Regions from separate parts of the Pseudomonas sp. B21-040 genome, predicted to be linked through region 2. Evidence: riboswitches for the same ligand, from Rfam matches in the RefSeq annotation. Region 2 holds a riboswitch; the other holds the start of a gene.
The links. A riboswitch is a leader RNA that binds a small molecule or an ion and turns the genes downstream of it on or off. The one in region 2 is predicted to bind cobalamin.
Positions count from the first base shown of each region.

Region 1 (11,372 bases), 1.1 Mb from region 2:
CAGGAAATCCGCTTTCCTACAGAGCTGCAGGCTGCGCAAGCGTTTAAAATGGGCTTAAGCGCTTAGATGTTAACGAGAAACCGATAAGTCACATAAAGTTCGATTGAATTTGCAAATGAGGATGATAGCGGGCATAGTCTCGACTTCTTTACAACTATCAGCCACGGTCGTGCCCATGCTAAAGCGCTTCGCACCCCTCGTGCCTCTCGCACTCGTCACCCTGTTGTTCGGTTGCGCTGCTCACTCTCCAGTGTCCCAGCAAGAGCAACAACAGCAGGCTAAAAATTCAGTTACCGCACAATCTTCTTCCGTTCTTTTCCAGGAAGAACTGGCCACCGATAAAGAACTGGCCGACTTTGCCGACGGCAAGGCCTACCAGCTACCGGTTCTGGCCGACAGCATTCTTGAGCGTGGCATGTCCCTGATCGGTACCCGTTACCGTTTCGGCGGCACTTCTGAAGCCGGTTTTGATTGCAGCGGCTTCATCGGTTACCTGTTCCGTGAGGAAGCGGGCATGAACCTGCCTCGTTCTACTCGCGAAATGATCAACGTGGACGCTCCTCTGGTGGCTCGCAGCGCGCTGAAGCCAGGCGATCTGCTGTTCTTCGCGACCAATGGTCGTCGTGGTCGCGTCAGTCACGCCGGGATCTACCTGGGTGACAACCAGTTCATCCACTCCAGCAGCCGCAAAAGCGGTGGCGTCCGGGTCGACAGCCTGGGTGACAGCTACTGGAGCAAGACCTTTATCGAAGCCAAGCGCGCCCTCGCGATGGCACCGACAGTGGTCACCGCTCGCAAGTAAACGTACAAGTTGTAAGGCGAAGTTAAAGTCTTACTTGAAGTTTGCTGCGTAGGCGCTAGAATTCTGATCTTAATGATGGCAAACCGCCTGCGTCACGCGCAGGCGGTTTTCTTTTCTGCACTCCCAGCAGGAAAAAGCCGCAGCCAGATCAGGATGCTCTGCTTATGACGATGTCGGCCCGCCTTGCACTCATGTTCTTCGCAGCGCTGCTCAGCGCCTGCGCCAGCCGCACACCGCCTCCTGCGCCGGTGAATCGCGCGCCGATCGTCTTTGGTTCCTCCCAGGCATCTTCCCCTGAAGCAGAAGAGGTGCTCTTTCGCGCGTTGGGCCTGGTGGGCACGCCTTACCGTTGGGGCGGCAATACGCCGGACTCCGGTTTTGATTGCAGTGGGTTAATCGGCTTTGTCTATCGTGATGCCGCCGGCATTTCCCTGCCGCGTACCACGCACGAGATGATCAGCATGCAAGCCGCCAATGTGGGCAAGGAAGGTCTGCAAACCGGTGATCTCATCTTCTTCGCTACCAATGGCGGTTCTCAGGTGAGCCATGCCGGGATTTACGTGGGCGAGGGCCGCTTCGTTCATGCACCCGCCACGGGCGGCACGGTGAAGCTCGACAGCTTGTCCAAAGCCTATTGGCAACGGGCTTACCTGAGCGCCAAGCGCGTTCTGCAACCCGAGCACTTGGCGCGCAATCCCTAGTCACGCTGCTGCCCCGTGTAGGAGTGAGCCTGCTCGCGATAGCGTTGGGTCAGTCAATATCGATGTGACTGTCCCAACGCTATCGCGAGCAGGCTCACTCCTACAGGGGGTTGGGGGGCGGTTACTTAGCGGCTGACACGCGCCACACCTTGTTCCCGACATCATCCGCCACCAGCAAGCCACCCTGCTGGTCGATCACGACGCCTACCGGCCGACCCATGGCCTCTTCGTCTTTATTGAGAAAATCGGTCAGTACATCGACCGGTTTCCCGGTCGGTTTGCCGCCTGCGAATGGCACGAAGATCACTTTGTAGCCGCTGTGCGGTTTGCGGTTCCACGAGCCGTGCTGGCCGATAAAGGCGCCTTCCTTGAATTGCGCGGGCAGGCTGGTGCCTTCGGCGAACGTCAACCCCAGCGATGCCGTGTGCGGACCCACTGCGTAGTCCGGCGCAATGGCCTTGGCCACCAGGTCCGGGTTTTGTGGCTCGACACGAATGTCGACATGTTGACCGTAGTCGCTGAACGGCCAGCCGTAGAACCCGCCATCCTTGACCGAGGTGATGTAGTCCGGCACCAGGTCGCTGCCGATTTCGTCCCGCTCATTGACCGCCGTCCACAGTGCGCCACTGCGGGGCTCCCAGGCCAACCCGTTTGGATTGCGAATGCCTGAAGCGAATATCCGGTGGTTGCCGGTGGCGCGGTCCACTTCCCAGATCGCTGCGCGACCTTCCTCTTGATCCAGGCCGTTTTCACCGACGTTGCTGTTGGAGCCCACCGTGACGTACAGCTTGCGGCCGTCCTTGCTGGCGATGACGTTTTTGGTCCAGTGATGATTCAGAGTGCCTCCCGGCAGATCGACCACCTTGGTCGGCGGTGACTTGATCGCGGTATCACCGTTTTTATAGTGAAAGCGCAGCAAACGGTCGGTGTCGGCCACGTACAGGTCATTGCCGACCAGCGTCATGCCGAAGGGCGAATTGAGGTTTTCCAGGAACACCGTGCGGGTTTCGGCGACGCCGTCGTGGTCCTTGTCACGCAGCAGGGTGATGCGGTTCGGGCTCGGTACTTTGGCGCCGGCACGGCCCATGGCTTTGCCCATGACCCAGCCACGAATGCCTTTGCCGTCATCGGGTTTGGGTGGCGCGCTGGTTTCGGCTACCAGCACGTCGCCGTTGGGTAGCACGTAGAGCCAGCGCGGGTGATCGAGGCCTTCGGCGAAGGCGGCCACTTGAGTGCCGGCAGCGGCAGTAGGTTTCGCGCCCTTCGGCCAGCCGATCGCCGGGGCGATATTCACCGTCGGGATCAGGGTTTTGTTGGGTTCAGGCAGCTTGGGTGACGGGCCGGTGCCGTCGGAGACTTGCAGTATGGAGGTCTCACCACAGGCGGCAAGCCCTCCGGCGAGCACTATGACGATAGCGAGCGGGGACTTGCGCATGCTGGTCTTCCCTATGATTGCTCTGACTTAATCATAGAGAAGCTTCAGCGTGCGATGGTTCCGTCGATTAGCCGCGGGCTTCCTTGAACAACACGGCAACGCCTGGGTGATAGTTGCCGGCTTCGTTGCGCAACTTGCGATAGGCGTAGGGGAAATACCAGGCGACGGCACAGCAGTGTTCTTTTTGCAGATCGTCGACCATGTCCTGAAGTTCTTCAGGGGTGGCGCTTTGCTGGGCTTTTTGCGGGGCAACGAACAGGCAACCAAGTTTCAGGTCGCTGGCGTAGCTGATTCGTTTGGCATCGCTGGTGATGTCCTGCAGTGCCTGCGTCAGGTTCAGGCTGTTGACCTTGGGCCAGCGTTGAGTGGCCTGAAGGTAGGCGCGCTCTTCGGCGGTTGCGATAAACAGATCGGCGCGGGCGTTGCGCTCGCCTTCTTCGTTCTGTTTGCGCGTCGACGTGTTTGGCAGCGTGACCATTTCCGCCATCCAGGCTGCTGCGGAGAGCAGGCCGAGGTTGGCTTTTTCATCGTGCCAATAAGGCGAGTCGTTATCACCGCGCACCGTGTTGTAGCGGTCGATACAGTCAAACCAGCGCTCCAGCACCGGCCGCAGGAATTCCAGCTTCGGATTGCTGATGATCATGCCTTGCATGTTGCTCACCCTTGTAATTGTGTTGTTGGGTTTTGTGGCGCTTTGATATCACTGCTGACAGTGTGGTGCAAGATTGGCGTCAGTAAATTGATCGGCGGCAGTATATCGCTCGCCGCAGCTTTGTCTTCATTTGACGCTCCACCCCCAACCCTCTAACCTTCGCGGCTTGTTTCAGGTGCTCTGTGGCAGTGGCCGACAGAGTGAAACAGGGAAGCCGGTGAGTGACTATCGTAAAACGACGAAACGTCACGATCCCGGCGCTGCCCCCGCAACGGTAAATGAGTGAAAACTGCGCCTTGAGCCACTGTGTCTATTGTCGACATGGGAAGGCGCGCAGTCCGGCATCACGCCGCTCATGAGCCCGGAGACCGGCCTGATTCATCCAGCGGCATCACGGTGGGCGATGCCAGGCTTCTTGCCGTCTATTCTTGTGCCCGCCCGCCGTTATCCAGCCTCAACGGAGAGCTCCCCCATGACCGATACCCCTGATCGTGACGAACGCCATTTGGCGCGCATGCAGCGAAAAAAAGCCGTGATCGACGAACGCATTGCCAATTCTCCCAACGAGTGCGGTTTGTTGCTGGTGCTGACCGGCAATGGCAAAGGCAAGAGCAGTTCGGCATTCGGCATGCTTGCCCGGTCCATGGGGCACGGCATGCAGTGCGGCGTGGTGCAATTCATCAAGGGGCGCAACAGCACCGGCGAGGAGCTGTTCTTCCGACGCTTCCCGGAGCAAGTGCGTTTCCATGTCATGGGCGAAGGCTTTACCTGGGAAACCCAGGACCGCCAGCGTGACATTGCCGCCGCCGAAGCTGCCTGGGCGGTGTCCCGCGAATTGCTCAGCGATCCGTCCATTGGTCTGGTGGTGCTGGATGAGCTGAACATCGCGCTCAAGCACGGTTATCTCGATCTCGATCAAGTGCTCAGCGACTTGCAGGCCCGTCCTCCGATGCAACACGTGGTGGTCACCGGTCGCGGTGCCAAGCCGGAAATGATCGAACTGGCCGACACCGTCACCGAAATGGGTGTGATCAAGCACGCGTTCCAGGCCGGGATCAAAGCGCAAAAAGGCGTCGAGCTGTGAATCAGCCACGTTGTTGCCCGGCGGTACTGATTGCCGCCCCGGCTTCCGGTCAGGGCAAGACCACCGTCACTGCCGCGCTGGCCCGTTTGCATCGCAATCAGGGGCGCAAGGTGCGTGTGTTCAAATGCGGTCCGGACTTTCTTGACCCGATGATCCTCGAGCGCGCCAGCGGTGCGCCGGTGTATCAATTGGACATGTGGATGGTCGGCGAGCAGGAAAGTCGGCGACTGCTGTGGGAAGCCGCTGCTGAAGCCGACTTGATCCTGATCGAAGGTGTCATGGGGCTGTTCGACGGCACGCCGTCCAGCGCCGACCTGGCGCGGCACTTCGGAGTGCCGGTGCTCGCGGTGATCGACGGCACTGCCATGGCGCAGACCTTCGGTGCACTGGCGTTAGGGCTGGCGCGCTATCAAGCGGATTTGCCGTTTGCCGGTGTATTGGCCAACCGCGTGGGCACGCTGCGCCATGCGCAATTGCTTGAAGGCAGCCTGACCGAAGGCTTGCGTTGGTACGGTGCGTTGTCGCGGGAAACCGGGATCGAGTTGCCGAGCCGTCATCTGGGGCTGGTGCAGGCCAGCGAGTTGAATGATTTGGACTTGCGTCTCGACGCGGCAGCCGATGCGCTGGCCAGCAGCTGTGAAGTGGCATTGCCGCCGGCGGTAGAGTTTGCCGCCCCGGATGTGATTGTTGCCGAGCCGTTGCTCGCGGGCGTGCGCATTGCGGTAGCCCGTGACGAAGCGTTCGCCTTCACTTACGGCGCGAGCCTGGATTTGCTGCGAGTCATGGGCGCCGAGCTGTCGTTCTTCTCGCCGATCCGCGACCGCCAATTACCGGACGCCGACAGCCTCTACCTGCCGGGCGGTTATCCCGAATTGCATCATGTCGCACTGTCACAGAACACCCCGATGCTCAACGCAATCCGTGCGCACCATGCGGCCGGTAAACCGTTGTTGGCCGAGTGCGGCGGCATGCTGTACTTGCTCGACTCGTTGACCGATGTCGAGGGCACTCGTGCAGAGCTGGTCGGTTTGTTGAAAGGGGACGCGGTGATGCAAAAGCGTCTGGCCGCGTTGGCTTTGCAAGCGGTCGAGCTGCCGGAAGGTTCGCTGCGCGGCCACACGTATCACCACTCCCTGACCAGCACCGAGCTTGACCCTATCGCGCGCGGCCTCAGTCCGAACGGCGGTCGCGGCGCCGAGGCGGTTTATCGTGAGGGGCGGATGACCGCGTCGTACGTGCACTTCTATTTTCCATCCAATCCATCGGCCATTGCCGCGCTGTTTGCGCCGGACCTTGAGGCCGACTTGCTCGCGAAGCGGCCATGAGCGACAACGCTTTTTCAGATGCCGAACGCGCAGCGGTCTATCGCGCCATCGGCGAACGCCGCGACATGCGTCACTTCAGTGGCGGCACGGTCGAGCCCGAGCTGCTGCGACGCCTGCTCGAAGCGGCGCATCAGGCCCCTAGTGTCGGCCTGATGCAGCCCTGGCGTTTCATCCGCATCAGCGACCGAGACGTGCGCGACAAGATCCAGTTGCTGGTGGAAGAAGAGCGCGTGCGCACCGCCGAAGCCCTCGGCGAGCGCACCGACGAATTCATGAAGCTCAAGGTCGAAGGCATCAATGACTGTGCCGAAGTGCTGGTCGCCGCGCTGATGGACGATCGCGAGCGCCACATCTTCGGGCGTCGCACCTTGCCGGAAATGGACATGGCCTCGCTGTCCTGCGCCATCCAGAACTTATGGCTGGCTTCGCGCGCGGAAGGTCTGGGCATGGGCTGGGTGTCGCTGTTCGAGCCGCAAGCGCTGGCGGACCTGCTGGGTCTGCCGGCCGGGGCCAAGCCGCTGGCGGTTCTTTGTCTGGGGCCGGTCAAGGAATTCTATCCGGCGCCGATGCTGGTACTCGAAGGTTGGGCGCAAGCGCGTCCGCTGAGTGAGTTGCTGTATGAAAATTATTGGGGAGTGAGTCAATGAGTGTGGCGTTATTGAGTGTCGCCGCGGTTGCGCTGGACGCGCTGCTGGGTGAACCCAAACGCTGGCATCCGCTGGTGGCGTTCGGTCGTTTTGCCGATCGCATCGAGCAACGTTTCAATTCCGCCGGGCGCGGCTGGCGCAGTCATGGCGTCACGGCGTGGGTGATGGCTGTGTTGCCGCTGACCTTGCTGGCGACGGCATTGTCCTGGGCGCCTTATATTGGCTGGGTCGTCGAGATTCTTGCGTTGTATTGTGCCCTTGGTCTGCGCAGCCTCGGTGAACACGTCGAGCCGGTGGCCAAAGCGCTGCGCAGTGATGATCTGGAAGAGGCGCGCAAGCGTGTCGGGTATCTGGTCAGCCGCCAGACCAGTGAACTGGATAAGACTGAAGTCGCCCGCGCGGCCACCGAATCGGTGCTGGAGAACGGCAGCGATGCGGTGTTCGCCGCGTTGTTCTGGTTTGCCGTGGCCGGCGCACCGGGCGTGGTGCTCTACCGTTTGAGCAATACGCTGGACGCGATGTGGGGTTATCGCAATGAACGCTTTGAACGATTCGGCTGGGCGGCGGCGAAGATCGACGACATCCTCAACTACATTCCGGCACGTCTGGTGGCGTTGACCTACGCGCTGCTGGGTAAAACCCGTCTGGCGTTGAAATGCTGGCGCACGCAAGGCCCTACCTGGGACAGCCCGAATGCCGGCCCGGTCATGGCGGCGGGTGCTGGTGCATTGGGTGTCGAGTTGGGCGGAGCGGCGATTTATCACGGTGAACTGCATCAGCGTCCGCAACTGGGCGAAGGTGTGCCGGCGGATGCCGACTCCATTGACCGTGGCTGGCAATTGGTCCAGCGCGGGGTATGGTTGTGGTTACTGATTCTCTGCGTGGGGGCTGAATTCTATGCTTGAGCACGGCGGCCGGTTGCGCAAGGCGGCGCTCGAATACGGCATCGCGGAAACCGATTGGCTCGACCTGTCCACCGGTCTGGCGCCGTGGCCTTTTCCGATCCCGGATATCGAGCCGCGCGCCTGGGCCCGTTTACCGGAAAACGATGACGGCCTGGAGCAGGCGGCCTGCGACTATTACAGTGCAGCGCACGCGCTGCCGGTGGCTGGTTCGCAAATGGCTATCCAACTGCTGCCGCGTTTGCGCCGTGCCGGTAAGGTCGGGGTGCTGTCGCCGTGTTACGCCGAGCACGCCGAAGCCTGGCGGCGCTGCGGCTATATCGTGCGCGAAGTGCTGGAGCAGGAAGTCGACTTCTTTCTCGACAGCCTTGACGTGCTGGTAGTGGTCAACCCCAACAACCCGACTGGCCTGAGCCTGACGCCAGGCCGTCTGCTCGACTGGCACACTCGACTGGCGTCGCGCGGTGGTTGGCTGGTGGTGGACGAAGCGTTCATGGACAACACGCCGCAGCTGAGCCTGGCACCGTTTACTCATCAGGTTGGCTTGATCGTGTTGCGTTCATTCGGCAAGTTTTTTGGTCTGGCCGGTGTGCGGCTGGGGTTTGTGCTGGCAGAACGCAAGTTGCTCAAATTGCTCGCCGAGCAAGTCGGGCCCTGGGCCGTCAGTGGACCAACCCGGGTGATTGGCCGAGCGTGTTTGCTGGACACCGAAGGGCACGCCCGCCAGCGCCATCGCAGCGAGGAGGCCAGCGAGCGTCTGGCGCGGCTGCTTGAACAGCAGGGCTTTAAATCTCAGGGGGGATGCGCTTTGTTTCAGTGGTTGATCACCGAACAGGCTGAGCAACTGCATGAGTTCATGGCGCGGCAGGGCATTTTGCTGCGGTTGTTTGCTCACAACAGCAGCCTGCGTTTTGGCTTGCCCGCCGACGAAGCGGACTGGGCGCGCCTCAAGCAAGCCTTCGAAGCCTACGCCAAGGAAACAAAATGACGACGTTGATGGTGCAGGGCACCACGTCCGACGCCGGTAAAAGCACGCTGGTGACGGCGCTGTGTCGCTGGGTGACCCGCCACGGCGTGCGCGTCGTGCCGTTCAAGCCGCAGAACATGGCGCTCAATAGCGCGGTGACCGCTGACGGTGGCGAAATCGGTCGCGCGCAAGCCGTGCAAGCCCAGGCCGCCAACCTCGAACCCCACACCGACATGAACCCGGTGCTGCTCAAACCCAACAGCGACACCGGCGCCCAAGTGATCATCCATGGTCGCGCCGTCACCACGATGAACGCGGTCGCCTATCACGACTACAAAACCATCGCCATGCAAGCGGTGCTGGCTTCTCACGAACGCTTGAGTGCGGCGTATCCGGTGGTGATGGTCGAAGGCGCGGGCTCGCCGGCCGAGATCAATCTGCGTGCCGGCGATATCGCCAACATGGGCTTCGCCGAAGCGGTGGATTGCCCGGTGGTGCTGATTGCCGACATCAATCGCGGCGGGGTTTTCGCGCATCTGGTGGGCACGCTGGAACTGCTGTCACCGACTGAACAGGCGCGGGTCAAAGGTTTCATCATCAACCGTTTTCGTGGCGACCTCGCCTTGCTGCAGCCGGGGTTGGACTGGCTGGAAGCGCGCACCGGCAAACCGGTGATCGGCGTGCTGCCCTACGTGATGGACTTGCACCTGGAGGCTGAAGACGGCATCGATCAGCGCCAGACCGACAAGGCTGACCATGTGCTCAAAGTGGTGGTGCCGGTGCTACCGCGCATCAGCAACCACACCGATTTCGATCCGTTGCGCCTGCATCCGCAAGTGGACCTGCAATTCATCGGCCCCGGCCAGGCGATTCCACCGGCCGACCTGATCATCCTGCCGGGCTCGAAAAGCGTACGCAGCGACCTCGCGTACCTGCGGGCCAATGGCTGGGAAACGGCGATCCGTCGTCATCTGCGTTACGGCGGTAAAGTGCTGGGGATTTGCGGAGGACTGCAAATGCTCGGTGAACAGGTGCATGACCCGCTGGGCCTTGAAGGCGCACCGGGCTCCAGCGCTGGCCTGGGGTTGCTGGCGTTCCAGACCCAACTCGAAGAAGAGAAACAATTGCGCAATGTGCGCGGTCGCCTGGCCCTGGAAGATGCAGTGGTCAGCGGCTATGAAATCCATGCGGGCGTAACCACCGGGCCGGCGTTGGAAAACGCGGCCGTGCAGTTGGACGATGGTCGCTGCGATGGCGCGCAAAGTGCCGATGGACAGATTTTCGGCACCTACCTGCATGGCCTGTTTGAATCGCCGGCAGCGTGCGGTGCGTTGTTGCGTTGGGCCGGTTTGCAGCAGGTGCAGGACGTCGATTACCACGCCTTGCGCGAGCGCGATATCGAACGGCTGGCGGATCTGGTGGAGAAGCATCTGGATACCGGGCTGTTGCGAGAGCTCTGCGGGTTTTGAGCTGAGTTAGAGGCCGCCATCGCGGGCAAGCCCGCTCCCACAGGTTGTGTGGGAGGGCAAGAAATCTGCGAACAGGCTCGATCCTTGTGGGAGCGGGCTTGCCCGCGATGAGGCCCCCAACGACACCGATGATTTAAAGGAATGAACATGCTGCAACTAATCCTCGGCGGCGCCCGCTCCGGCAAGAGCCGTCTGGCTGAAAAACTGGCGACAGACAGCCAACTGGCCGTGACCTACATCGCCACCAGCCAACCACTGGACGGCGAAATGAACGACCGCGTCGCCCATCACCGTGCCCGTCGTCCCGCCGAATGGGCCTTGATCGAAGAACCGGTCGAACTCGCCCGCGTCCTGCGCGAAACCGCCAGTGCCAACCGTTGCCTGCTGGTGGATTGCCTGACGCTGTGGATGACCAATCTGCTGATGCTCGACGACGCCGAACGTCTCAACGCTGAACGCGAAGCCCTGTTGGACTGCCTGGCCTCGTTGCCGGGTGAAATCATTTTTGTCAGCAACGAAACCGGAATGGGTGTCGTGCCGCTGGGCGAATTGACTCGCCGCTACGTCGATGAAGCCGGTTGGCTGCATCAAGCTCTGGCCGAGCGCTGCCAACGTGTCGTCCTGACCGTCGCCGGCCTGCCCCTGACTCTGAAAGGAACTGCGTTATGACTCAATCCTGGTGGCTGAACCCGTGCAAGTCGATCGATGCGCACGCCATCGAACAGGCTGTGGCGCGTCAACAGCAGCTGACCAAACCGGCCGGCTCGCTTGGCCGACTGGAATCGGTGGCGGTGCAATTGGCCGGATTGCAGGGGCAGCTCAAACCCAGTCTGGATCAACTGTGGATCGCGATTTTTGCCGGTGACCATGGTGTCGTGGCGGAAGGCGTGTCGGCGTTTCCTCAGGAAGTCACCGGGCAAATGCTCCACAACTTCGTCACCGGTGGCGCAGCGATCAGCGTGTTGGCGCGGCAATTGGGCGCGTCCCTGGAAGTGGTTGATCTGGGTACGGTGACGCCGACGCTGAATCTGTCGGGTGTGCGTCATCTGAACATTGGCCCCGGTACGGCGAATTTCGTCAATGGCCCGGCCATGACCGCAGCCCAGGGTGAACTCGCCTTGCACGCCGGTCGTGACAGCGTGCAGCGCGCCCTCGCGGCAGGAGCGCAGTTGTTCATCGGCGGCGAAATGGGCATTGGCAACACCACCGCAGCCAGTGCGTTGGCCTGTGCCTTGCTCGATTGCCCGGTAGCGCATCTGGCCGGGCCGGGCACCGGTCTGGACGCGGCGGGTGTCAATCACAAAGCCCAGGTTATCGAGCGTGCGTTGGCGCTTCACAGTGCTCAGCGCGGGGACGTTTTGCAGACGTTGTTCAATCTGGGCGGCTTT
Region 1 covers NZ_CP087176.1:1,804,958-1,816,329, forward strand. The annotation lists gene LOY55_RS08155 (C40 family peptidase) at 176-802, shown strand; gene LOY55_RS08160 (C40 family peptidase) at 967-1,503, shown strand; gene LOY55_RS08165 (sorbosone dehydrogenase family protein) at 1,625-2,938, opposite strand; gene LOY55_RS08170 (hypothetical protein) at 3,006-3,590, opposite strand; cobalamin riboswitch at 3,747-3,982, shown strand; gene cobO (cob(I)yrinic acid a,c-diamide adenosyltransferase) at 4,063-4,674, shown strand; gene LOY55_RS08180 (cobyrinate a,c-diamide synthase) at 4,671-5,999, shown strand; gene bluB (5,6-dimethylbenzimidazole synthase) at 5,996-6,646, shown strand; gene cbiB (adenosylcobinamide-phosphate synthase CbiB) at 6,643-7,551, shown strand; gene cobD (threonine-phosphate decarboxylase CobD) at 7,544-8,536, shown strand; gene LOY55_RS08200 (cobyric acid synthase) at 8,533-9,984, shown strand; gene cobU (bifunctional adenosylcobinamide kinase/adenosylcobinamide-phosphate guanylyltransferase) at 10,132-10,653, shown strand; gene cobT (nicotinate-nucleotide--dimethylbenzimidazole phosphoribosyltransferase) at 10,650-11,372, shown strand, end outside.
Region 1: linked by a shared signal. The riboswitch ahead of cobO (cob(I)yrinic acid a,c-diamide adenosyltransferase) and the one ahead of LOY55_RS13565 (CbtB-domain containing protein) in region 2 are both predicted to bind cobalamin.

Region 2 (11,372 bases):
TTGATCAGTTCGATGATCTGTTCCAGGTGTAATTCGGCGCTGTTGACCACCTGTTCGGCGCGATGGCCTTCCAGCACGGCCACGGGCACCAGGGAGCCGGCATAGATGATCACCGGGCAGCTGCGAATCAGCCGTTGGCCTTTGACCGTGATCAGTTCCGGGTCGCCGGGGCCTGCGCCAATGAAGTAGACGGTCATCGTCGGTTCCTGTGAGAAAAGGGGCAGGGCAACGGCTTCAGATGAAGATTGCTCATGATCGAATGCGCGATTACCAGGGATTTTACGCAGCGCCGGCCAATGCCAGGGTCGCCTGAGCGTATTTTTGTCGGGATATCAGCAACTTCGCTGGCGCCTGGGCCAATTGTTCGGCCAATGCCAGGGCAGCACTTTCCGCTACGCCATAACAGCCCGTGCGCTCGAAGGCGATGTCTGAATGATGGGTGAGTTTGGTGTGATAGCAGGCCAATTGTTCACTGCTGAAAAACAACAACGGCAACTCGAGTTGTGCGGCCAGCTCGACCAGACCCGACTCGTCGCGTTTCAGGTCGATGCTGGCCAGGGCCTTTATTTCGTGAAGTCCGACTTGATGAGCCTGTAACGCCTGATCAAGCAATGCCCGCAGCGTGCTGGCGGGGCAGCCGCGCTGGCAGCCCAGGCCGACCACTAACGTCGGCGCTGTGCGGGTCTCTGTCATGCGTGGTATTGGCCATCGTTTTTGCGTCGGAACAACCAGGCACTGATCAGGCCCAAGGCCAGCCAGAACGCCACGTTGGTCAGCTGCGAAGCGATTTTGAACTGCGCTTCCAGGGCTTCCGGCGCGAGCATCGAATGCACTTCCGGCTGAGGTGCGCCGATGACATGTGGAGTGGCCAGAATCGCCGCGCCCAGCACTTTCATCAGCCAATGACGGCTGAACACGATCAGGGCGATGCCGGCTGCTGTGGACGCCGCCGTGCCGATCCACCAGATCTGCCGTTGTGCCAGATCGGCTGCGGCAGTGCCCGGCAATTCAGGTGGCAGGCCGAGGGTCGGTGCGAGGACGAACGTCGCGTAACCGGCCAAGCCCCAGAGCAGACCTTGTGCGGTGCTGTTTGGCGCCCGCAGGGTATAGAGACCGGCAAGCATCAGGGCAAAACCGACCGCGACCACCAGGTTGCCGCCGGTGGTCGACAGCACGCGCTGCCAGCCGTCTTCCGGCTCCCAGGCTTCGGCGTCGTGGGTATGAGCGGCCATGGCGCCGTCGGCGTGTTCATGGGGTTGAACCACTGCCGGCTCGGCTTTTTCGTAGGTTTCGGCCTGAAGGATCAGCGGTGCCACCCAGAAACTTTGCAGCAGGGTCAGCAACAGGGCGGCCAGCAACCCGGTGAAACCTGCGGTTTGCGCAATACGCTTGATCATTTGGGCAGGTCTCAATGGCAAGGGAACGCAGAGCTGTGACGGGTATCGTGCGCGGCGTTGTGCACCGCTTCTATGTGCGAGAAACCGGCGAAATAGACAAGGCACGCGCCCAGGATCGACGCACACACGGCGGCGGTCAGGCGTTGGGTCAGGGTTGTGGTGGTGCTGGCGGTGCTGCTGGAGCCGGTGCTGGTGATGATCGACATGGCGCGCTTCCCTCTGGTCTGTCAGCGGGTGAATAGAGCGCATGGAAAACCCCTGCGATTCGGGCTCGCAGACGTTCAAACAGCGCCCGCCCACCGCGGGTTTGTTGTTCCGTGACCGTAAGGGTCACTGTGTGTTGCGGGCCGGTCTCCGGGCTCACGAGGGGCGTTGGCTTTCGCCGTGGCCTGCAAACATCACCTTCCCATGCCGAACTGCTGGCACAGTGGATTTGATGCTTCGCTCGCTTACCGTTGCGGGGGCAGCACCGGACTGACATGGCTTTGAGTAAAGCACATGATTCACCGGTTTCCCGTTTCACCCTGTGAAGGGCACCCGTAACAAAGCGTGTAGGAGAGCATGGGCGGGGGTTGGCCGTCAATTGGCAAGGGTTCTCAACACGCCATTGTGTCGACGCTATCGCGGGCAAGCCTTGCGCCTACAAGACCGCCCTAATCCTGTAGGAGCAAGGCTTGCCCGCGAAAGCGTCCTGATGGCCGCCACAAGACATTGACCCGCTCCCAAGCGATGCGTAGCCTTGCGCTTTCGAGGTTCTTCGGCGTTTGTCGAAGCTAAGAAGGGAACGCGGTCAATGCCGCGGCTGCCCCCGCAACTGTGAACGGTTCAGTTTCTGCCATGCCACTGCATGCGCCAGCCATGGCGCGAGCGGGAAGGCGCAGCAACCGCCAGTCAATCGACTGGCCAGCCGTCAGCCAGGAGACCTGCCTCGACACAGATTCTCACTTTCAACCGGGCGGGGTGATCCGGTGGCGAACTCTTCAGGCATGCGCGTGCGCGCTGCCGGTCGTCGTCCCGTATGCCCGCCACCAAAGCCAAAGGGCATCCGATGAAAACACTGGCCAAACTCCCCGTCACCATCGTTACCGGTTTCCTCGGCTCGGGCAAAACCACGCTGCTGCGGCACATGCTCGACAACGCTCAGGGCCGTCGCATCGCGGTGATCGTCAACGAGTTTGGCGAGCTGGGCATTGACGGCGAAATCCTCAAGCAATGCTCCATCGGCTGCACCGAAGAAGAAGCCAACGGTCGCGTTTATGAGTTGGCCAACGGCTGCCTGTGCTGCACGGTTCAGGAAGAATTCTTCCCGGTGATGCGCGAACTGGTTGCCCGTCGCGGCGACCTCGATCACATCCTCATCGAAACCTCGGGCCTGGCCCTGCCAAAACCGTTGGTTCAAGCCTTCCAATGGCCGGAAATCCGCAGTGCCTGCACCGTCGACGCGGTCATTACCGTCGTCGACAGCCCGGCCGTGGCCGCCGGCACCTTTGCCGCGTTCCCGGATCAGGTCGACGCCCAGCGTAAACTCGACCCGAACCTGGACCATGAATCGCCGCTGCACGAGCTGTTCGCAGACCAATTGGCCAGCGCCGACCTGGTGATCCTCAACAAGGCCGACCTGATCAGCCCTGAAGACCTGGCCCGCGTGCGCCTTGAAGTCGCTGAAGAATTGCCACCGGCGGTCAAAGTCATCGAAGCCAGCAGCGGTCGCCTACCGCTGGACGTGCTGATCGGCCTCGGTGCCGGTTCCGAAGAGCACATCGACAGCCGTCACAGCCATCACGACCATCACCACGACGGTGATGACCACGACGGTGATGACCACGACGACCACGATCACGATGCGTTTGACTCGATCTCCCTCGAACTGCCGCAAGCCGACGAAAGCCTGCTGCTGGATGCGCTGACCCAACTGGTGGTCAAGCATGGCATCCTGCGTGTGAAAGGCTTCGCCGCGATCCCCAACAAACCGATGCGTTTGCTGATTCAGGGCGTGGGCACGCGTTTCGACAAGCACTTTGACCGTCAGTGGGGCGCCGATGAGGCGCGGACCACGCGCTTGGTGTTGATCGGTCAAGACCTGGACGCCGCGCAACTCGAAGCGCAATTGCGCGCCGCGCTCAGCGTTTAAGCCATGCACCTGCTCAGGACCCAGCCCGGCGGTTTCGTGTCGGACGACAACATCGCCGACCTTGGACAAACCCCCGCCGAGCTGGTGATCCTGTGCAGCGGTGATTCCAGCCTGGCGCTGCTCGCAGAAGCCGCGCAGCAATTGCCCGATGATTATCCCAGCGTGCGCCTGGCCAATCCGATGCAGGTGCAAAACCATGCCTCGGTCGACCTGTATGTCGACGAAGTGCTGCGGCACGCCAAGGTGATTCTGATTTCGCTGCACGGCGGCATCGCCTATTGGCGTTACGGCATCGAGCGGCTGGTGGAGCTTTCCCAGCGGGGCGTGCAACTGATTCTGGTGCCGGGTGATGATCGCCCGGACCCGGAACTCAGCGACCTGAGCACCGTGGCGGCCGGCGATCGCGACCGGCTCTGGCAGTTTTTGCGTCAGGGCGGCATGGGCAATGCCCTGGATTTTTTTCGCTGCCTGGCCACTCAATGGCTTGGCCGCGATTACGCCTGGGCCGAGCCCCAAACCCTGCCGCGCACGGCGATTTACCATCCGAAAAAAAGCCCCGCAGTCCTGAAAGACTGGCAAGCCGATTGGCACGCCGATCAACCGGTGGCGGCGGTGTTGTTTTACCGCTCGCATTTGCAGGCGGCCAATACCGGTTTTATCGATGTTTTCTGCCAGCGTTTGCAGGCGGCGGGGTTAAATCCCTTGCCGATTGCCGTGGCCAGTTTGAAAGAGCCCGGCTGCCTGACGGTGGTCGAGGATTGGCTGGATGAAGTCGAGGCGGGGGTGATTTTGAACACCACCGGTTTCGCCCAATCCAGCCCCGAAGCGCCGCACCTGCGACCGTTTCGCCGCAACATCCCGGTGATTCAGGCGATTTGCGCCCAAGACAACGAGCCCGGATGGCGCGCCAGTGAGCAAGGCCTCGGCCCGCGTGACCTGGCGATGCACATCGCATTGCCGGAACTGGACGGCCGCATCATCAGCCGCCCGATCAGCTTCAAGGACTTGGCGTGGCGCAGCGAGCGCAGTCAGTCGGACGTCGTTTGCTATCGTCCTCAACCCGAACGCATGGATTTCGTCGCCGAACTGGCGCGGCGCTGGATCGATCTGGCGCGGCTGGCGAACAGCGAAAAACGTATCGCCCTGATTCTCGCCAACTACCCGACCCGGGATGGGCGCATCGGCAATGGCGTCGGCCTCGATACCCCGGCCGCCGCGTTGAATATCTTGCGAGCGCTGCAGGTCGAGGGTTATCCGCTGTCGGCCGAGTTACCGGACAGCGGAACGGCGTTGATCCAGCAATTACTCGGCGGGGTCAGCAACGACCTCGATACCCTGGATCAGCGTCCCTGCCATCAAAGCCTCACGCTGGACGAATACCGGCAGATGTTCGACGCCTTGCCCGAGGCCAACCGCCAAGCAGTGCTGGAACGCTGGGGCACGCCCGAAAGCGATCCGATGTGCCGTGGCGGACGAATGATGATCGCCGGCCTGCGCTTCGGCCTGACCTTCGTCGGTATTCAGCCGGCGCGTGGTTATCAGGTGGACCCGAGCGCGGTGTATCACGACCCGGACCTGGTGCCGCCGCACGGTTATCTGGCGTTCTACTTCTGGCTGCGCAACACCTACGGGGCCCACGGCGTGATTCACGTCGGCAAGCACGGCAACCTCGAATGGTTGCCGGGCAAAGGTGTCGGGCTCTCGGAAAACTGCTGGCCGGACGCATTGCTCGGGCCGCTGCCGAACATTTATCCGTTTATCGTCAATGACCCGGGCGAGGGCGCGCAGGCCAAGCGCCGCACTCAAGCGGTGATCATCGATCACCTGATGCCGCCGCTGACCCGCGCTGAAACCTACGGACCACTGCGCAATCTCGAATTGCTGGCCGACGAGTATTACGAAGCGCAACTGCTCGATCCGCGTCGTGCTCGGGAATTGCAGCGCGACATCCTGCAACTGGTGCGCGACACGCACATTGATCGTGAACTGCAACTGGACGAAAAACTCGACAGCGATGCCGACGCGGCGATCTGGTTGCCGCGTCTGGACACCTATCTCTGCGATTTGAAGGAATCGCAGATTCGCGATGGCCTGCACATCTTTGGCGAGTCACCGACCGGGCGCTTGCGCATCGACACCTTGCTGGCCTTGCTGCGGATTCCCCGTGGCGATGGTCGTGGTGCGCAATCCAGTTTGCTGCGAGCGTTGGCGAAGGCGTTCGAGCTGGGATTCGATCCTCTGGATTGTGCGTTGGCTGACCCATGGGAAGGGCCGCGCCCCATTGAACTGCAAACCCTCACCGATGAAGCCTGGCGCACGGCGGGTGATACCCGTGAACGCCTGGAATTGTTCGCCGCTCAACTCATCTCGCAGACTTTGATGACTGAATCCGGTCCCTGTAGGAGCGAGCCTGCTCGCGATGCGGTTCATCATTCAACATTGATGTCGATTGACCCACTGCTATCGCGAGCAGGCTCACTCCTACAGGAGACGGGTTGGTCCGACGTGCAAGCCATCCTCGACAGCCTGCGCGAAGTCGTCGCACCACGCCTTGACGCCTGCGGCCCAGCCGAAATGCGCGGTCTGCTCGACGCCCTGAAGGGCCGCTTCGTTCCCGCCGGCCCCAGCGGCGCACCCAGCCGCGGCCGTCTGGACGTGCTGCCTACCGGGCGCAACTTCTATTCGGTGGACGTGCGCAACCTGCCGACCACCACCGCGTGGCGCATCGGTTTCCAGTCGGCCAACCTGATCCTTGAACGACATCTGCAAGACCACGGCGATCATCTGCGCCAACTCGGTTTGTCCGTGTGGGGCACCGCGACCATGCGCACTGGCGGCGACGACATTGCCCAAGCCATGGCGCTGATGGGCGTGCGTCCGGTCTGGGCGACCGGCAGTCAGCGAGTCGACGATTTCGAGATTCTGCCGCTGAGCTTGCTCGACCGCCCGCGTGTGGACGTTACCTTGCGCGTCTCCGGTTTTTTCCGCGATGCCTTTGCCAACCTGATCCGCTTGTTCGACGCCGCGGTGCAAGCGGTCGCCGCGCTGGATGAACCCGACGACCTGAACCCGTTGGCGGCCAAAGTGCGTGCCGAACGTGAAGCGTTGATGCAATCGGGGCTGGATGAAGACGCTGCGAATCGTCAGGCCGGTTGGCGAATTTTCGGGGCCAAACCCGGTGCGTATGGTGCCGGCGTGCAGGGCGCCATCGACGGGCGTCTGTGGCAAAGCCGCGAAGATCTGGCCGAGGTATACCTGAACTGGGGCGGCTATGCTTATGGCGGCTCGGACGAAGGTACCGCCGCTCGCGAACAATTCGCCCAGCGCCTGAGCCAGGTGCAAGCGGTGCTGCAAAACCAGGACAATCGCGAGCACGACTTGCTCGATTCCAACGATTATTACCAGTTCCAGGGCGGCATGCTCGCCGCCGTAGAAAGCCTCAGCGGTGAAGCCGCGGCCAGTTACCACGGCGATCACAGTCAACCGGACTTGCCGAAAATCCGCACCTTGAAGGAAGAGCTGAACCGGGTGATTCGTTCCCGGGCGGCCAATCCAAAGTGGATCGACGGGGCCAAGCGTCACGGCTACAAAGGCGCGTTTGAACTGGCGGCGACGGTCGACAACCTGTTTGCGTTCGACGCCACTACGCAACTGATTGACGATCACCAGTACGCGTTACTGGCCGACGCTTATTTGCTCGATCCGGCAACTCGCGATTTCGTTCGCGAGCACAACCCGCATGCGTTGCGAGACATGACCGAACGGATGCTGGAAGCGCAGCAGCGAGGGATGTGGAAGGAACCGGGCGAGTATCGCGAGGCGCTGGAGAATTTGTTGTTGGATATAGAAGAAGATTCATGAGGGCATGATCGTTCCCACGCTCTGCGTGGGAATGCCTCAACGGACGCTCCGCGTTCGGCTCTGGGGGCGCAGAGCGTCCCATGCTGCATTCCCACGCGGAGCGTGGGAACGATCACATCACCGACCACAAACGAGACCCGACATGACCGACACCCCGCATTTCCCGTTATCCGCCGTGGTCGGCGCCGACGACTTGAAGCTCGCCCTGTACCTGACCGCCATCGACCCGAAAATCGGTGGCGTACTCATCGAAGGCCCTCGCGGCATGGCCAAATCGACCCTGGCCCGTGGTCTGGCAGATCTGCTCGCCAGCGGTCAATTCGTCACGCTGCCGCTGGGTGCAACCGAGGAACGACTGGTCGGCACCCTCGACCTGGATGCGGCGCTGAGCGATGGCCGTGCGCAATTTTCCCCCGGCGTACTGGCCAAGGCTGACGGCGGCGTGCTCTATGTCGATGAGGTCAATCTGCTGCCCGATCACCTCGTGGACCTGTTGCTTGACGTCGCCGCCAGCGGCACCAACCTGATCGAACGCGACGGCATTTCCCATCGGCATTCGGCGAAATTCGTACTGATCGGCACCATGAACCCGGAAGAGGGCGAGTTGCGTCCACAACTGCTCGATCGCTTTGGCCTTAACGTTGCGCTCAGCGGCCATACCGCACCGACCGAGCGTGGTCAGATCATCCGTCGACGACTGGATTTCGACAGCGATCCGCAACAGTTCTGCGCGCAGTGGGAACATCAACAGCAGGCGCTGCGCGAACGCTGCGAGAAGGCCCGTAGTCTGTTGGCGAGCATCCCCCTCGACGATCAAGCGCTCGCACTGATTACGGAGCGCTGCTTTGCCGCCGGGGTCGATGGCTTGCGCGCCGACCTGGTCTGGCTGCGCGCCGCCCGCGCCCATGCCGCATGGCAAGGGGCGAACGCGATCACCGAGGACGATATCGACGCCGTCGCCGACTTCGCCTTGCGTCATCGTCGCCGCGAGCAAACACCGCCGGCACCGCAATCCAGTCAGTCACCGTCTGCGCAACCTCCCAACCCGAGCGAAGGCCAGGGCCAATGGGGAGACATGCCGGCCCAGGCGTCGCCGGTCGGCGCCCGCCGTGAAGTGCCGAGCTGGCCAAAAAAGCCTTAGGCATTCGCCCTCGATCTGATGCGGGGGCGAATGCCAGACCCCGCGCAGGACGGCTGGACAACGGCAAGCAAGGCAAGCGTCACGCCGCACGCAGCGGCTCGATCAATTGGCCCGGAACCTTGCTCAACGGCCGGCCACGTCAATGCAGCGATGTACTGTTCCATCTGCGCACGCGAAGCGCCCATGAATTGTGGCTGGTGATCGTCGATGCGTCGGCTTCGACGCGGCGTCATCAAGCATTAAGCGATGCCAAGGGTTTGCTGGCGCAATTGTTCGACGATGCCTATCGCCAACGTGCGCGACTGGCGTTGCTGACGGCCAGCGGCAATGTGCCGAAATGGCAGGTGCAAGGCTTGAAAGCCTCCAGCGGTTTGCGTACCTGGCTTGATGGGCTGGGTGCAAGCGGCGGCACGCCAGTGTTGGCGGCGCTGGAAGAGGCCGGGCGTTGGCTGGTGGCACGGAAAATACGCTTCCCCGCGGAGCAGCAGCGAGTGTTGCTGCTGACCGATGGACGATTGAAAGAGTGGTCAGTTCTGCCTGCTCTGGATTGTCCCATTTTGCTGGTGGATATCGAAAGAGGAGCGATTCGACTAAACCGGGCTAGACGGTTGGCAAGTGACTTGTGTGCCACTTATTTGCATATCGATATCCCGGAATCTCCCATTGTTTTCTGAGGGTAAATGTTCGGGGCGGCACCACTGATGGGCGATCAGTGGTGTGGGGACTCGCAGATCTAAATAAAGTTAATCAGCCCATCCAAAATGGAACCGGTAGCTTGGGTTTTGATGGTTACGGATTTTTTTACTACTTCGTTAGTGTAGTAGCAATTAACTCGGTGTCGATCGAGCAAATCAATTACTTCGTTGTGTGGGTGTGGGTCATTCGAAGTGCCGAACTTTCGGTTGTTATGGCTGATAATTGCATGACAAGGTTTAATGGCGAGCATTGCGTTGTTGGAAATATTTTCTCTACTGCCATGATGTGGGACTTTTAGAAATCTCGCAGATATGTCGGTTTTTTCTTCGATCAGCCGTTCAAATACCGAGTTGTCTGCATCACCTGTAAATAACCAGTCGCCGCTGTCGTGCTGGTGTTTGAATACAATGCTGGCTCGGTTGGAGTTCAACTTTACGTGCCGGGAGACGTAGTAATCTATATTGTTTTTTGAGGCGCCGGCGAGTGACTCACTGAGCGTGATGAAAAATAAATGCACGAATTTTCGCGCAAAGAACCCATACTCCAATTGGCTTTCGATGTGGCGTTGCAAAACCAGTGGTGAGACATAGTTAATTATTTCTTCTCTCGGAAGCTCTATTCCATATTCCGAAAGTATAGTCAGCGCTTGTTCGATGGACGTTTCGGAGGTTGGGAAGTCGTCGAAAATTTTTTCGGGGTGGCGAGGGGGTTCAATATGGTTGCGTGGGTGCACAAAGTATCTCCCTGTGCGACCAACTGCGGGTGCAAGGTGCTGATCAACTTCCAGTTCGGCTGTTTAAGTTTTTCAGTGGTGTGTTTTTTTAGATAGCCGTATATTTTTGTTATTTCAGGAAGATAGTAGGGGATATAAGTGTGGAAAATTTCTATTTTTTTTGACTTTAATAGTCGCGGAACCCCACCGATATGATCTTCGTGTGAGTGGGTGATTAGTAACCGATAAATACCTGGGCTCAGTATGTTTTCAATATTCGCCTTGGCGGGACCTGTGTCTATTAGAAGCGGTGGATCGCTTAAATCACAACCTTGTCCTGGATTCAGAATAAAGGCGTCGCCTTGACCTACGTTTATTACAGTTAGCATTGTGAACACTCGGCTTCCATGGCAAATGATGCGCCTCGTCTTCCGGATTGCGATATTGGGAGTGCAAAGTATCGTCCCGGGCGGGCAGAGAGACGATACTAATATGCCATCATCGTGTCTAGCTCAGGTTACTTACTCATCGCCTGACGATACTGGCGAGTCCGTCGGCTGATGTACAACTGGTCAAGAATCAATGCCCACAGCGCCGATACCTGCGGCTGAGGCTTACGCCCGCGGCTGAGTCGCTTGAGCTGAAACTTCACCACCGCCATGTTCGCCAGCGCGGCCAATGGTTTGCGTTTCCAGCGGATCGGCGGCAACTGCGGGTGACTGTTCTGACCTTGGCGCCACTGTTTGACCAATTGCGGTTCGACGGCCATCGCCGTGCCAATGCCGGCCATGGCGATGCCGCTGTCGAGCACCTGCTCCACGATAGCCAGACGCCGGATGCCGCCGGTTACCATCACCGGCATGTTCGCCACACTGGCCAGTTCACCGGCCATTTCCAGAAAGTAGGCTTCGCGCGCCAAGGTCCGGCCGTCGCGGGCTTCACCTTGCATCGCGGGGGCTTCGTAGCTGCCGCCGGAGAGTTCCAGCAGGTCGATGCGTTGCTCATTGAGCCACCGGATCACCTGACGGGCATCGTCGGCATCAAAACCGCCACGCTGGAAGTCGGCGGAATTGAGTTTCACTGCCACACAAAACTGCGGCGATACCGCCTCGCGAACGGCGCGGACCACGTCCAGCAGCAAACGCGCGCGATTTTCCAGTGATCCGCCCCAACGGTCGGTCCGCTGATTGGTCAGCGGCGAGAGGAACTGGCTGAGCAGGTAACCGTGCGCCGCATGGATCTGCACGCCAGTGAACCCGGCCTTTTCGGCGAGAGCTGCGCTGGTGGCGAAGCGGGTGATCACCTCGCTGATATTGGCCTCGGACATGGGTTTGGGCTCGGCAAACATCTTCGAAAAGCCCCCCAGGTCCAGCGCCACCGCCGACGGCGCCAAGGCTTGTTGGCCGAGGTTGGCCATGGTCTGGCGGCCGGGAT
Region 2 covers NZ_CP087176.1:2,918,985-2,930,356, forward strand. The annotation lists gene cobM (precorrin-4 C(11)-methyltransferase) at 1-197, opposite strand, end outside; gene LOY55_RS13555 (cobalamin biosynthesis protein) at 280-693, opposite strand; gene LOY55_RS13560 (CbtA family protein) at 690-1,397, opposite strand; gene LOY55_RS13565 (CbtB-domain containing protein) at 1,409-1,603, opposite strand; cobalamin riboswitch at 1,725-1,953, opposite strand; cobalamin riboswitch at 2,131-2,343, shown strand; gene cobW (cobalamin biosynthesis protein CobW) at 2,446-3,528, shown strand; gene cobN (cobaltochelatase subunit CobN) at 3,532-7,389, shown strand; gene LOY55_RS13580 (ATP-binding protein) at 7,532-8,530, shown strand; gene LOY55_RS13585 (VWA domain-containing protein) at 8,512-9,204, shown strand; gene LOY55_RS13590 (hypothetical protein) at 9,264-9,959, opposite strand; gene LOY55_RS31175 (MBL fold metallo-hydrolase) at 9,866-10,327, opposite strand; gene LOY55_RS13595 (NADH:flavin oxidoreductase/NADH oxidase family protein) at 10,456-11,372, opposite strand, start outside.